DNA from 3 places in the Pyramidobacter sp. YE332 genome. Region 2 is predicted to be linked to each of the others. Evidence: riboswitches for the same ligand, from Rfam matches in the RefSeq annotation. Region 2 holds a riboswitch; each other region holds the start of a gene.
The links. Region 2 has a riboswitch for cobalamin ahead of RAH42_RS01770 (succinate CoA transferase). Riboswitches for the same ligand answer to the same signal wherever they lie in the genome.
Positions count from the first base shown of each region.

Region 1: it holds a riboswitch for cobalamin, as region 2 does, so the genes downstream of both, RAH42_RS10490 (sirohydrochlorin cobaltochelatase) here and RAH42_RS01770 (succinate CoA transferase) in region 2, are expected to answer to the same signal.
Region 3: it holds a riboswitch for cobalamin, as region 2 does, so the genes downstream of both, RAH42_RS00600 (ABC transporter substrate-binding protein) here and RAH42_RS01770 (succinate CoA transferase) in region 2, are expected to answer to the same signal.

Region 1 is NZ_CP133038.1:2,221,752-2,226,026, reverse strand. It holds gene RAH42_RS10500 (AMP-binding protein) at 1-991, opposite strand, end outside; gene RAH42_RS10495 (GNAT family N-acetyltransferase) at 1,142-1,552, opposite strand; cobalamin riboswitch at 1,773-1,964, shown strand; gene RAH42_RS10490 (sirohydrochlorin cobaltochelatase) at 2,100-2,399, shown strand; gene RAH42_RS10485 (sirohydrochlorin cobaltochelatase) at 2,381-2,992, shown strand; gene RAH42_RS10480 (iron ABC transporter permease) at 2,995-4,011, shown strand; gene RAH42_RS10475 (ABC transporter ATP-binding protein) at 4,035-4,275, shown strand, end outside.
Region 2 is NZ_CP133038.1:368,970-373,244, forward strand. It holds gene RAH42_RS01760 (anaerobic ribonucleoside triphosphate reductase) at 1-663, opposite strand, end outside; gene RAH42_RS01765 (hypothetical protein) at 880-1,182, opposite strand; gene RAH42_RS01770 (succinate CoA transferase) at 1,175-2,680, opposite strand; cobalamin riboswitch at 2,824-3,015, opposite strand; gene meaB (methylmalonyl Co-A mutase-associated GTPase MeaB) at 3,130-4,260, opposite strand.
Region 3 is NZ_CP133038.1:117,958-122,232, forward strand. It holds gene RAH42_RS00590 (iron ABC transporter permease) at 1-433, opposite strand, end outside; gene RAH42_RS00595 (ABC transporter substrate-binding protein) at 434-1,438, opposite strand; gene RAH42_RS00600 (ABC transporter substrate-binding protein) at 1,630-2,637, opposite strand; cobalamin riboswitch at 2,788-2,994, opposite strand; gene RAH42_RS00605 (L,D-transpeptidase family protein) at 3,099-3,761, shown strand; gene RAH42_RS00610 (hypothetical protein) at 3,875-4,275, opposite strand, start outside.

The DNA.
Region 1 (4,275 bases), 920 kb from region 2:
CCTGCTGATCGCAGACTTTCCACTCGTAGCCGGGCAGGACGGGACCGATGGTGCCGAGCTTGCGCGTCTTTTCGTCGTTGTTGAAGGTGACGACGGGTGAGCACTCGGTCGTGCCGTAGCCTTCGAGAATGGGATGGCCGAACAGCTCCATGCTGGCCTGGTCGAGCATCGTATTGAGCCGGTCGCCGCCGGTAATGACGGCGCGGACCGAGTTGATCTCGATGGGATTGTGTGCGGCCGAACGCTTCAGGAACTCGAGCATGGCGGGCACGAGGAACAGCACGGTACAGCCGGCGTCGCGGATCGCCTCGAGCGTTTTCAGCGGCGGCATGAATGCGGGCACGGCGGCGACTTTCGCGCCGGCGTATTGGGGCAGCAGCATGGAGAGCGTCAGGCCGAAGGAGTGGAAGTTCGGCAGCGCCCAGATGATCGTGTCGCTCGGATAAATCGGGAAATGTTTGCAGATCGAGCGCACGTTGTCGACGAAATTTTCGTGGCTCAGCGGCACGGCCTTGGGCAGGCCGGTCGTGCCCGAGGTCGTGAAGAACACGGCCCAGTCGGACGTCGTCGTTTTGCGTTCCACGCCGCGGAATTTGTCAAGCGTGCCTGTCGTCGGCTCGATCTCCACGACGGGGTAGCGCAGCACGCCCGCTGCGGCTTTGGCGTCGCCGCGCGCGACCGCGATCGCGAACGGCTGCACGAGGTCGATGGTGGGCAGCAGATTGTCGGTGCCGGCGCGCATGTTCAGCGGGACCAGCGTGCCTTTCAGGGTCCAGACGGCAAGAGTCAACGTCAGCAGCGCCGGGCAGTTGGGCAGCAGCGTCATGAGCCGCTGCCCTTCTTTGAAACCGGCCGCCGTCAGCGCTTCGCGTTCCGCGGCGACGGCGTCCAGCAGCGCCTGCCCCTTCAGCCACTCCCCGTCCCACCAAAACACATCCGCGGCGGCGCGTTTTCTCAAACTCTCCAGCAGGAGATCTTCAAGACGTTCCATTTGTTTCCTCCTCAGATAAAGCGGCGGCAGAATCTCCGCGCCGGCCGGCTCATTTCTCAGCTTGGCGCGCCCTGGCAAGGACGCATTTCAAGAATTCTACACGATTCTCCTTTTCAAGGCAAACGGATGCTTTTATGTCTTCAGTCCGGCTCAGCACTGATACTTCATGGGCACGAACTGGGGCATTTCGCTGAAGCCGAGCTTCTCGTAAAAGGCTTGGGTGCCCGGAGCGCCGACCAGACCGATCCAGTCGATCCCGACGGCGCGGAGTTCCTTCACAAGCCGGGAAACGATCTTCTTCCCCCAGCCCTGACCGCGGTAATCGGTGCGCACCACGATGTCCTGAATGTAAGCGTCGCTGACGCCGTCGGAAAGGGCGCGTCCCATGCCGACCAGCTCGCCGCCGTCGAACAGCGCCACGAACCGGAAGGAATTGGCCACCATCGCGGGGATGACGTCTTCGCTCCAGCCCTCTTCCCACCAGCCGGCATCCATGTAAAGATCGACGACCGCCTCGGGGCGGAGCGATGTAACCACTTCAAGGCGCAGTGAATTTTCCAATTAAGAAGCACCTCCATGAGAAATGTAACGCGATATTTTCTTCGATCACCGGTTATATGGTAATTTTTCGCCGCCAAATTGGCAAGCGCCGATTGCAGAATTTTGTCGCCGCGTCCGCCCCCAAAAATTCGGCGGCGCGTTTCTTCGGCACGGAGCCGGGGCTTCGTCATTTTCCGCCGCGCAAAAAACGTTTTCATCTTCGTTATGTTTCATTGAAGCGGCTGCGACTCCGTGTTATAATGACGGCAATCGAACATGGAACTCCGTTTAAAGAGGAAGCCGGTGGAAATCCGGCGCGGCCCCGCCGCTGTAACTCGGACAAATCCGAAGCACGTCACTGATCGCGTTATTGGGAAGACTCGGACGAGGATGAAGAGAAGCCAGAATATTCTTTAAAGGGAGCTTGCAAAGGGGGAATGTTTGCGTGGGCGAACTCCTGTGCGGCTGACCAGTGACAGCCGCGGCGGAAGGACACGACGCAGGGTCGTGTCTTTTTTTGTCTCCCGAGGCCCGAGCTTCGGAAAAAAATTTCATGAAAGGTCGTCTGATGAATATGTCCTTTAAGTCCATGATTCTCGCCGTCACCCTCGTGGCCGTCGCTTTCTCCGGGATCGCCTGCGCCAAGGAAGCCAAAAAGGAAGAGAAACAGGCCATCCTGATCACCTCTTTCGGCACCTCCATGCCCAGCGCCCGCAAAGCGATCGACAATCTGGTCGTCGCCGCCAAAAAGGCGTTCCCCGGCGCCGAGGTGCGCTTGGCCTTTACCTCCAACATCATCCGCCGCAAGCTGGCCCGCGAAGGCAAGAAGAACGTTCCCCCACGCCCGTCATGGCTTTGGCGCAGCTGAACGACGAAGGGTTCGCTACGGTCGGCGTGATGCCGACGCACATCATCCCCGGCGCCGAATACGACGAGATCAAGAACGTTGTCGAAGCTTGGGGCGAACTGAAAGGCAAATACGGCATCAAGGATCTGCGCCTCGGCAAGACGTTCCTGTCCAGCGTCGAAGGCTGCGACGAGATGGCCGCGATCCTCGTGAAGAGATTCGAAAAACTCGCCGGCAAGGACACCGCCGTCGTGCTGATGGGACACGGCACGCCGCACCATATCGCCAACGCCATGTACAGCCAGCTTCAGGTCGCCCTAAACAAAGTCGCCGACGGCCGTTTCTTCATCGGCACCGTCGAGAACACGCCGCTGATCGAAGACGTCGTCGCCGCGCTGAAGAAAGCCGGCTACAAGAAGACGCTCGTCTCGCCGCTGATGATCGTGGCCGGCGACCACGCCAACAACGACATGGCCGACAAAGACGATCCGGAGTCCTGGTACAGCATCCTCAAGAAGGAAGGCTTCGCCGTCGAGACTTACATCAAGGGCCTTGGCGAGGACAAGAACGTTACCGCCGCCTTCGTGGAACACCTGAAGGAAATGATGAAGTAAACATGCCTCCGTCGCCTGTCGGAAATCTCGAGCGCTGGCGTTCGCAACTTCGTGCGCGATACTTCCGCCTCGGAGCGGCGCTCGGCGTTCTGCTCTTTCTGACGGCGCTGTGGCGAATCACGCAGGGAGAGTGGAATATTCCACTCTCCCGCGTCTTTGAACTGCTCTCGCCGTTTCTTCCCGCCGCCGAGAGCGAGACCGCCGAGGCGCTGGTGATCCGCGCCGTCCGCCTGCCGCGGTTCTTCGCGGCGGCGGGAGCCGGGGGGCTGCTCGCCGTCTCGGGTGTCGTCCTGCAGGGGCTTTTGGCCAATCCGTTGGCCGAACCTTACACGCTGGGCATCGCCGCGGGCGCGGCGTTCGGCGGCGCGGTGGGATTTTTCTTCGACCGCTTGGCGGTGACGCCGACGGCGTTCGCCGGCGCGCTCGGTTCGCTGGCGCTGGTCAATCTGATCGCGCGCAAAAACGGCGGCAGCGGCGCGTATCTGGTGCTGGCGGGCATCGTCGCCAACGCCGTGCTCTCGGCGGGGGTGACGCTTCTCAAGGCCGTCGCCGACGACAAGCTGGGAGCGATCGTGCTCTGGCTGATGGGCAGTTTTTCCGGCGCTTCGCCCGCGGCGGCGCGTCTGGTCTGGCTGGGCGCGGCGATCACGCTGGTCCCGGCCTGGCTTTACGGGCGACGGCTCGACGCCGTCTCGCTCGGCGAAGGGCAGGGGGAAATGCTCGGCGTCGACGAGAAAAAACTGCGGCGGCGTCTGCTCTGCGCCGCATCGCTGGGCACGGCCATGAGCGTGAGCAGTTTCGGCATCATCGGTTTCGTGGGGCTGGTGGCGCCGCATGTCCTGCGGCTCCTCATCGGGCCCTCGCACCGGCCGCTGCTGGTCTTCAGCTTCCTCGCCGGCGCTCTGCTGACGGCGCTGGCGGACGGAGCGGCCCAGCGTCTCGGGGAACTGCCCGTCGGCGTGATCACGGCGCTGATCGGCGGCCCTTTTTTCTGCTGGATTCTGGTGAAAAGAAAATGACCGCGCCGTCTCTTTCGTATTGTTTGCGCGATCTCAGCGCCGGCTACGGGGACCGCGAAGTCCTCAGAGGCGTTTCCGGCTCGGTCGAACCGGGGTTGGTGACGGCTCTGATCGGCCCCAACGGCAGCGGCAAAAGCACGCTGCTCAAAACGCTGGGCGGTTTTTTGCCCTATCGGGGCAGCCTCGCGCTCGGCGGGCGCGAGATCCGGCGCTGTCCTCGCCGCGAGCTCGGCCGCCTGCTCGGCGTCGTCGCCCAGCAGGCGG
Region 2 (4,275 bases):
GATGGCGATGGCCGCCAGCGCCGCGTAGCTCATCACGTCCTGCGGCTCGCGCAGGAAACCGTGCCCCGTCGAGAAGCCGCCCTTGAACAGCTTGCGGATGTCGATCTGGCAGCAGGTCAGCGTGCCCATGTTGAGGAAGTCCATGTCGTGGATGTGGATGTCGCCCTCGTCGTGCGCCCTGGCGTGGGCGGGATGGATCACGTGCGTCTTGCAGAACTCGCGCGAGACGGCGCTGCCGTATTCCAGCATCGTGCCCATGGCCGTGTTGCCGTTGATGTTGGCGTTTTCGCGCTTCACGTCGGCGGTCTTGGCGTCGGCGAAGGTGATCTCCTCGATGGCCTTCATCAGGCGGGTGTGGGAGTCGCGCACGCGCGTGCGTTCGTTGCGGTAGGTGATGTAGGCCTCGCTGGTGCGGGCGTGCCCGTTTTCGATCAGCACCTTGACCACCATGTCCTGCACGTCCTCGACGCTGGGCGAGCCGGAGGCGTACTTTTCGTTGAGGCGGCGCACGACCTGCGACGTCAGCCCCTCGGCGATGCGGAAATCGGCGGCGGTTCCCTCTTTCTCCGCCACGGCGGAGGCGGCGAGAAAAATAGCGCGGGTGATGCGGTCTTCGTTGAAGGGCGCCAGACGGCCGTCCCTCTTCTTGATGGTCTCGATCACTTGAAAGGCCTCTCTTTCCAAGAGCGAAATGCGGCGCCCGCAGCGGGCGCGCGAAAAACGGGACGAAGCGGACAGGCTTGCCCGGGATTTTTCGCTGCCATCATACACCATAAAAACGATCTCGTAAAGACAAAAACGCTATATATATTGTAGATTTTAACATTAAGACCCTAGATATGGACATGAACGGCGGGACGCAACGTGCGAAACAGGCGGCTAACGGATCTCCGCCGTCTTTTTCTCAAGCGCTTCGTTGCGAAAGTAGAGCAACGTGTCGATCGAAACCATCGTCACGTTCACGACGTAAAGCGCGACCACGCTCCAGTGCGTGGCGCCGTCCAGCAGGCATTTGCCGATTCCGGCCAGATAGCCGACGATGATGACGACGAGAAAAAGCAGACTTTTGCCCCTGCTGCTGCGCGAGGTCCACGACTTGTAGATGGAGATGGGCCAGGCGGCGCCGAAGCAGATCAGCATGGTGATCTCGAGAAGCGATTTCAAAAACATGATTTCAGTCATTCCCTTTCTCTGATTCGTTTTCTTCGGGGCGATAATCCTGCGTCCAGCGCTGCGGATCTTCCGGCGCGAAGCCGTGACGGAAGCCGGGGCGCGCGAAGCTGCGCTCGACGAACGCTTGCAGCGCCGGGCGGAATTTGGGATGCGCGCAGTTTTCGATCAGCGCGCGGGCGCGCTCGTAGGCCGTGAGCCCGCGCAGATCGGCGCAGCCCTGTTCGGTGATGATCACGTGAGGGTCGTGTTCCGTGTGGTCCACGTGCGCCACATGCGGGACGATGCAGGAGATCGTTCCGTTCTTCGCCGTCGACGGCGTGGTGAACACCGAGAGCGCGGCGTTGCGCGCGAAGTCTCCCGAGCCGCCGAGGCCGTTGACGATCTGGCAGCCGCCGATGTGCGTGGAGTTGACGTTGCCCTCGAGGTCGACTTCCAGCGCCGTGTTCACGGCGATGACGCCGAGGCGGCGGATCACTTCCGGCGAGTTGCTGATCTCCACGGGGCGCAGGATGATCTTGTACTTGTACATTTCCAGACTTTTGTAAAAGGCGTCGATGCGCTCGGGCGAGATGGTCAGCGCCGTCCCCGAGGCGAACGAGACGCGTTCCGTCTCGATCAGGTCGAGCACGGAGTCCTGCAGTACTTCCGAATAGATGGAAAGGTTGCGGAATTTGGACTTCTGTAGCCCGCCCAGCACGGCGTTGGCCATGTTGCCGACGCCGGACTGGATCGGCGGCAGCTTGCGCGGCAGCCGGCCGCAGGCCACTTCGTTCTCGAGGAAAGCGACCAGGTAATCGGCCATGATCTGCGATCTCGCATCGGTCTGCGCCAGATGGCGCGTCGAGTCGGGGATGTCGGTGACGACCACGGCGGCGATCTTGTCGGGGCGGCAGCGGATGTAGGGCATGCCGACGCGGTTGTTGGGGCGCACGATCGGGATCGGTTCGGTCTCCTTCATGCGGCGCGGGCTGTACACGTCGTGCATGCCTTCCAGCTTGACGGGCTGGGCCGTGTTGACCTCGACGATCACCTTCTCGGCGTATTCCGCCAGCACGTTGGAACAGCCTACCGACGTGCTGGGGATGATGTTGCCCTCGTCGTCGATGCCGATCGCTTCGATGATGGCCACGTCGATTGTGCCGAAGTAGCCGTTTTTGATCCAGAAGGGCACCTGGCTGAGGTGCATGTCCACGTAGGCGAGGCGGTCGTCGTTGGCCAGCTCGCGCACGCTCTGGTTGGTCTGGTAGGGATAGCGCCGTTCGAGCACGCCGGCGCGCGCCAGCCGCCCGTCGAGCTCGTCGCCGACGGAAGCGCCGGTGATCAGCTTGATGCGGATCTTCTCGCCGCGTTCGGCCCGGCGGGCCAGCGCCATGGGAACGGCCTTGGGATACCCGGCCATGGTGAAGCCGCTCGTGCCGACGGTCATGCCGTCCTTGATCAGCTCGGCGGCCTGCGCCGCCGACATGGTCTTGCTCTCTGCCTCGCGATTGCTGATGCGGTTGTACACGTTTTTTCCTTCCTTTCGGCGCGGCGCCGTCCCATGCGAAAAAAAATTCTTCCGGCATCTCATGCCGAAAGAACGTCCGCTGCCGGGGCCTCGATCAGAAAGAAAGGTCTGAAGCAGCACACACGTTCCGTCGCTCGCGAAAACTTTTTTGTGCTCAGCGCGGCAAGTCTTCTGGCTCAAGCCCATGGAGCCTTCTCCGCCTTCCCATGAGCGCGAAGCTCACAGTGGCGCGTGGAGAAGCGGGGGCTTTTACAGCGGCGGGACCGCTCGGGATTCTCACCCGATTCCTTTTTGATCGAGGCGCAACGCCTCGAACCGTGCTGATTATTCGATTGGGTTTCTGAGACAGATTATAGCAGAAAAAATGGAAGCGGGAAAAAAGAACGTTTTCCCCGCTTCCATTTTTTTGTTCGGGAAAGAACGGTGTCTGATGAACGGCGGAGCGAGGATTACCGTCCGCCCTGGAACAGCTCGCGCTCCATCACGTCGATGATCTCTTGGGCGGCTTGCGTGGGCGGCAATTTGCCCGCGGTGACCTCCTCCTCGATGCGCGCCTTGGCGGCGGCGATGGCCTGGTTGGCGCCGATGAGGTTTTCCAGATGTTCTTGCGCCATGTCGTTGACCCATTTGAGCACTTGTTCTTTGCGCCGTTTTTCGAAGACGCCGTTGCCGCGCACGGTCCTGAAGAACTCCTCGACCACGCCCCACATCTCGGGGATTCCCTCGCCCGTCAGCGACGAACAGGTGTAGGCTCGGCTGACCCAGCCTTCCGTGGCGGGACGCAGGTAGTGGAGCATCATGTCGAAGTCGGCGCGCGCCGACAGCGCTTTGACTTTGTTGTCGCCGTCGGCCTTGTTGACGAGGATCGAGTCGGCGATCTCCATGATGCCCTTCTTGATGCCCTGCAGGTCGTCGCCCGCGCCGGTGAGCGCCACCATGAGGAAGTAATCCACCATGTTGCGCACGGTCGTTTCGCTCTGGCCGACGCCGACGGTCTCGACGAGGACCACGTCGTAGCCCGCGGCCTCGACGAGCAGCAGCGTCTCGCGGCTCTTGCGCGTGACGCCGCCGAGCGTGCCGCCCGAAGGGGAGGGACGCACGAAAGCGTTGGAGTGGCGCGACAGCTTTTCCATGCGCGTCTTGTCGCCGAGGACGCTGCCCTTGGTGACGGTGCTGCTGGGGTCGACGGCGAGCACGGCGACGCGGTGCCCGTGATCGCACAGCCACGAGCCGAGCGCTTCGATGAAGGTGCTTTTGCCGGCGCCGGGCACGCCGGTGATGCCGACGCGCATGGATCTGCCCGTGTGGGGCAGCAGCTTTTGGATCAGTTCCTGCGCCGTGGCGAAGTGTTTCGGAGCGTTGCTTTCGATCAGCGTGATGGCCCGCGACAGGATCGCGCGGTCGCCGTTCAGGATGCCCCGCGCGTATTCGTCGACGGAGAGATTGCGCCTCACGGGCTGGACGTTGGCGGCCGTGGGACCGCCGGTGTCGTCCACGCCCTTCGTCACGAAACAGGCGAATTCGCTGCCGGCGTTTTGCGGCTGCCAGTCGGGCTGGTACGTGTTGTTTTCGATGCTCATCGGTTTTTTCTCCTT
Region 3 (4,275 bases), 250 kb from region 2:
CGGCAAAGGCCAGCGCGGAGACTCCGGACATGCCGGTCAGAGCGATGCCGAAAACCCGCGTCATGAAGAGCATGGCAAACACCGCCCCCGCACATGCGCCCGAAGAAATCCCCAGCAGATAGGGATCGGCCAGCGAATTGCGGACCAGCGACTGGATCACCGCCCCCGCGGTGGCAAGGCCCGCGCCGACGACAGCGCCGAGCAGCACGCGCGGGAAACGGATCATCCAGACGATACCGACTTCGTTGCGCGGCCATTCCGCCCCGAACCATTGCCAGTCCGGAAACATCTGATGGAGGATGATGCCCCACACATGCCGGAACGGCAGCGGCGCCGTCCCCATCGATACTCCCAGAGTTACGCTGAAAAACAGCAGGATCGTCAAGAGGATCAGCAGCGGCGCCAGATCTCGTTTGACAAAGAACCGGTTCACTTAAAATATCGCGGGATACAGCCCGCGAGCGATCAGTTCCAGTCCGCGAACGGCTCGCGGACCCGGATAGACTTCGTCCACCGACATGTAGATCAGTTTTTTGTCGCGGACGGCTTTGACGCCCTGCAGCGCGGGATGGTCGAGCAGCATGGCCTTGCTTTCGTTTTCCGGCGTGGCGCGGTATTCGAGGATCAGGATCACGTCGGGATCGCGGGCGACGACTTCTTCCCACGTCACCTTGATCCAGCTGCTTTCCACGTCGTCGAAGACGTTGGCGGCATGCGCCAAGCGGAGCAGAGCGCTGGGCATGGCCTGTCCGCCGCAGGAGCGAGGCACGTCTTCGTTGGGCGTTCCGAAGCTGCGGAAGATGAACACGCGCGGACTTTCTCTCACGCCGTCAAGTTTTTCCCCTACGGTCGCGACTCTCGCTTTCATGCCGGCGATCACCGCCTCGGCCTTATCCTGCACGTTGAAAATCACGCCCAGGGTGCGAAGGTCGTTATAGGTATCTTCCAGCGTCACAGGCGGCTTGTCCATCACGCGGATCAGCGATTCCGTGATGGCGTAGCTCTTGACGCCATGCTTTTCCAGCTCTTCGGGCGTGACGGCGTTGCCGGCCGTGCTGCCGGGGATATCGAGGCCGTAGTTGTAGCCCGACAGGAAAAAGTCGGGATTGGCGCCGAGCAAAGTTTCCAGCGCAATGTAACCTTCCTGGGCCACGGGGATCTTCGCCAGCTTCTCGCGGTATTCGGGGGAAACCTGGTGTTTCGAGCCGGGGAATCCCGCATAACCTACGAGCCGGTCTTCAAGACCAAGCGCGAACATCAGCTCGATGATATTGCTGTCGCCGTTGGTGACGACGCGCTCGGGCGCTTTTTCAAAGACGATCTTGCGGTCGCCGTTCTCGACGGTTACGGGATAAACCGTTTCTGCCGCGCCTGCGGCTGCGGCGAAAAAAACGGCGCTCAGCAGCGCCGCAAAAATGACGTGAAGCGATTTCCTCATCATAGGACCTCCGATTCAAATAAGATGACAAAGCGACGCGGCCCCGAAAGGCTGCGAAAAAAGCCCTGCTCCGCGGATCGTTCCACGAGAACAGGGCCTGCATTTTTTCAACGCACGACGGAGCGCCGTCCGTCCTTCTGCGCGCACGCCTTACGGACGCAACGGCAGGCCTCCTGAAAAGCTTCTTTCAGCTACTTGAACAGTTCGGGATAAAAGGCTTTGGAAATCAGTTCCAGGCCGCGGATGGCGCGGGGGCCGGGATAGGCGTCTTCGATGCGAATGATGTAAACGCGCCCATCCTTCACGGCGTTCACGCCCTGCAGCGCGGGATTCTCGAGCAGCAGCTTTTTACGTTCCTCGCCGTTCGTCGTACCGGCTTCCAGCAGCAGGATCACGTCGGGATTGCGCGCGACGACCTCTTCCCACGTCACCTTGATCCAGCTGCCGTCGACGTCGGCAAAGATGTTGCGCGCCTTCGCCATCGTCACCAGAGCGCTGGGCATGGCCTGAGCGCCGTTGGAACGGGGAGGCTGATCGGGGGCGCTCCAGGTGGGATGGATGAACACGTTCAAGGGCTTGGCCAAGTCGAGCTGCGACAGCTTGGCTTCCACCGCCGCGGCGCGCGCTTTCATGCCGTCGATCACCTGCCGCGCCTTGTCCTGCGCGTCGAAGATCACGCCCAGCTTGGTCAGGTCGGCGTAGGTGTCCTCGAGGCTGACGATGGGCTTTTTCATCACGTGGATCAGCGACTCGGTGATGGCGTAGCTCTTGACGCCGTGCTTTTCCAGCTCTTCGGGCGTGATGGCACCGCCGGCCGTGCTGCCGGGGATGTCAAGTCCGTAGTTGTAACCCGACAGGAAAAAGTCGGGATCGGTGCCAAGCAGCGCTTCCAGCGTGATGTAGCCGGGCGCGGCAACGGGGATCGCCTTGAGCTTCTCCCGGTATTCCGGCGAGACTTGACCGCCGTACTCGGGGAATCCCGCGTAGCCCGCCATGCGGCTTTCGAGGCCGAGGGCGAACATCAGTTCAATGATGTTGCTGTCGCCGTTGGTGACGACGCGCTCGGGCGCTTTTTCGAAGACGATCTTGCGGTCGCCGTTCTCGACGGTTACGGGATAAACGGTCTCCGCCGCGAAGGACGCCGCGGTTATGGCCAGTAAACCGGCTGCCGCAAAAAAGCTGCGAAGAATCTTTTTCATGCTGTGAACCTCCTGCGCAAAAAAACGTGACCCGGCCCCCGCCGGCTCGCCTCTATAGAAAACGCGGGCATAAAAAAAGACACGGTCCGCGGCCGTGCCTTTAGAGACAGTGATATCTGCTGCCCTGAAAAGATTTCGCCCGCGCAAAAGCCTTCCTTCGCGTCGCCCGGCGCGTATCCTGACTCCCCATCGTCCTCCGCGGCGCCCTTCCCAAAGGCCGAAAGCCTTCAGTGAGCGTGATACCGCTTCGTCAGGGGTTACAGTGGCGGGGCCGCGCAGGATTTTCACCTGCTTCCGACGCCCGGCGACGTTCCATTTTCACATATTTTAAGCGCCTCCAGGCCCCCTGTCAAATCCTGAGGCAGGACGGGACTGAAGCGGGACCCGCGCAGACAGCGCGGCGTTTTTGTGCTATGCTTGGCTCACCAAATGGGATCATTCCGAAGGGGAGGTCGCTCGTTATGAAACGTATTCTTGCAAAAATTTTCCCGGCGCTTTTCGCCGCCGCGGCGTTGGCTGCGCCCGCCATGGGCGCCGATCTGCGCGAGCTGCTCGCGGCCACGCGGACGGCGCAGAAAACCGGCGAGATCATCCTCGTCGTCGACCGCACCCTGACCCTGTGGAAGAAAAGCGATGCCGGCGCCTGGCAAAAGACGCTGGAAGCGCCGTGCGGCTACGGCAAGCTGGGGCTGACGGAAAACAAGCGCGAGGGCGACAAAAAGACGCCCGTCGGCGCCTTCCCGATCCTGCACGCCTTCGGCAACAAGCCCAACCCCGGCACGGCCATGAAATGGCGCCCAGTGACGCCCTCCTCCTACTGGGCCGACGACGTAAACCAGCCGAAAATCTACAACACCTGGGTGGAGAGCGCGAAAAAAATCCACGGCGAACACCTGGCCGACTACTATCAGTACGATTACGCCATGGCCGTCGGCTACAACTCCGACCCCACCGTGCCGGGACGAGGGTCGGCCATCTTCGTCCACGTCAAATCCCGCCGCCACTGGACCACCGCCGGCTGCCTCTCGCTCGAACGCCGGGACATGATCGAGCTGCTGCGCCAGTGCCACGACGGCGCCTGGATCGTCATCGTCCCGAAAGCGGAGCGTCTCGCCCGTTTTTAGACGGAGCCATACCGAATACAAAAGCCATTTCTTTCATCATTCGCCGCGGCGATAAAAACTGCCCCGCCTTTCTCGGCAAGCGAGAAAGGCGGGGCAGTTTTTATCGCCGCGGATCAATCCTGAGGCCTGTTCAGCGCGCGGTCGAGGTTGCGCACGAAATCCTGCGTGTTGGTGACCATGCTGACGGCCGTGACGGTGCCGCGGTCGGACAGCTTGTTGACGGCGAATTCCTGCACGTCGACGGTATACATGTAGACGGGACGGACGACGCCGTCGAACTCGTTGTACGAGGGGGTCATGTTGCCGGTGGCGATGGTGTAAAGGATCGCTGACATCATGATCATGGTCGAGGTCTTGCGGGCGTGGACGCGCATGGCGTTCTGAGCGGCGTAGACGTTGTTGCAGGCGCCGGGCAGGGCCAGGCGGTCGCGGATGGTGCCGGCCATGACCAGAGCTGTGCCGCATTCGACGCAGGCCTTGACGAAGCCGTCTTTGACCTTGCCGGAGGCGACGA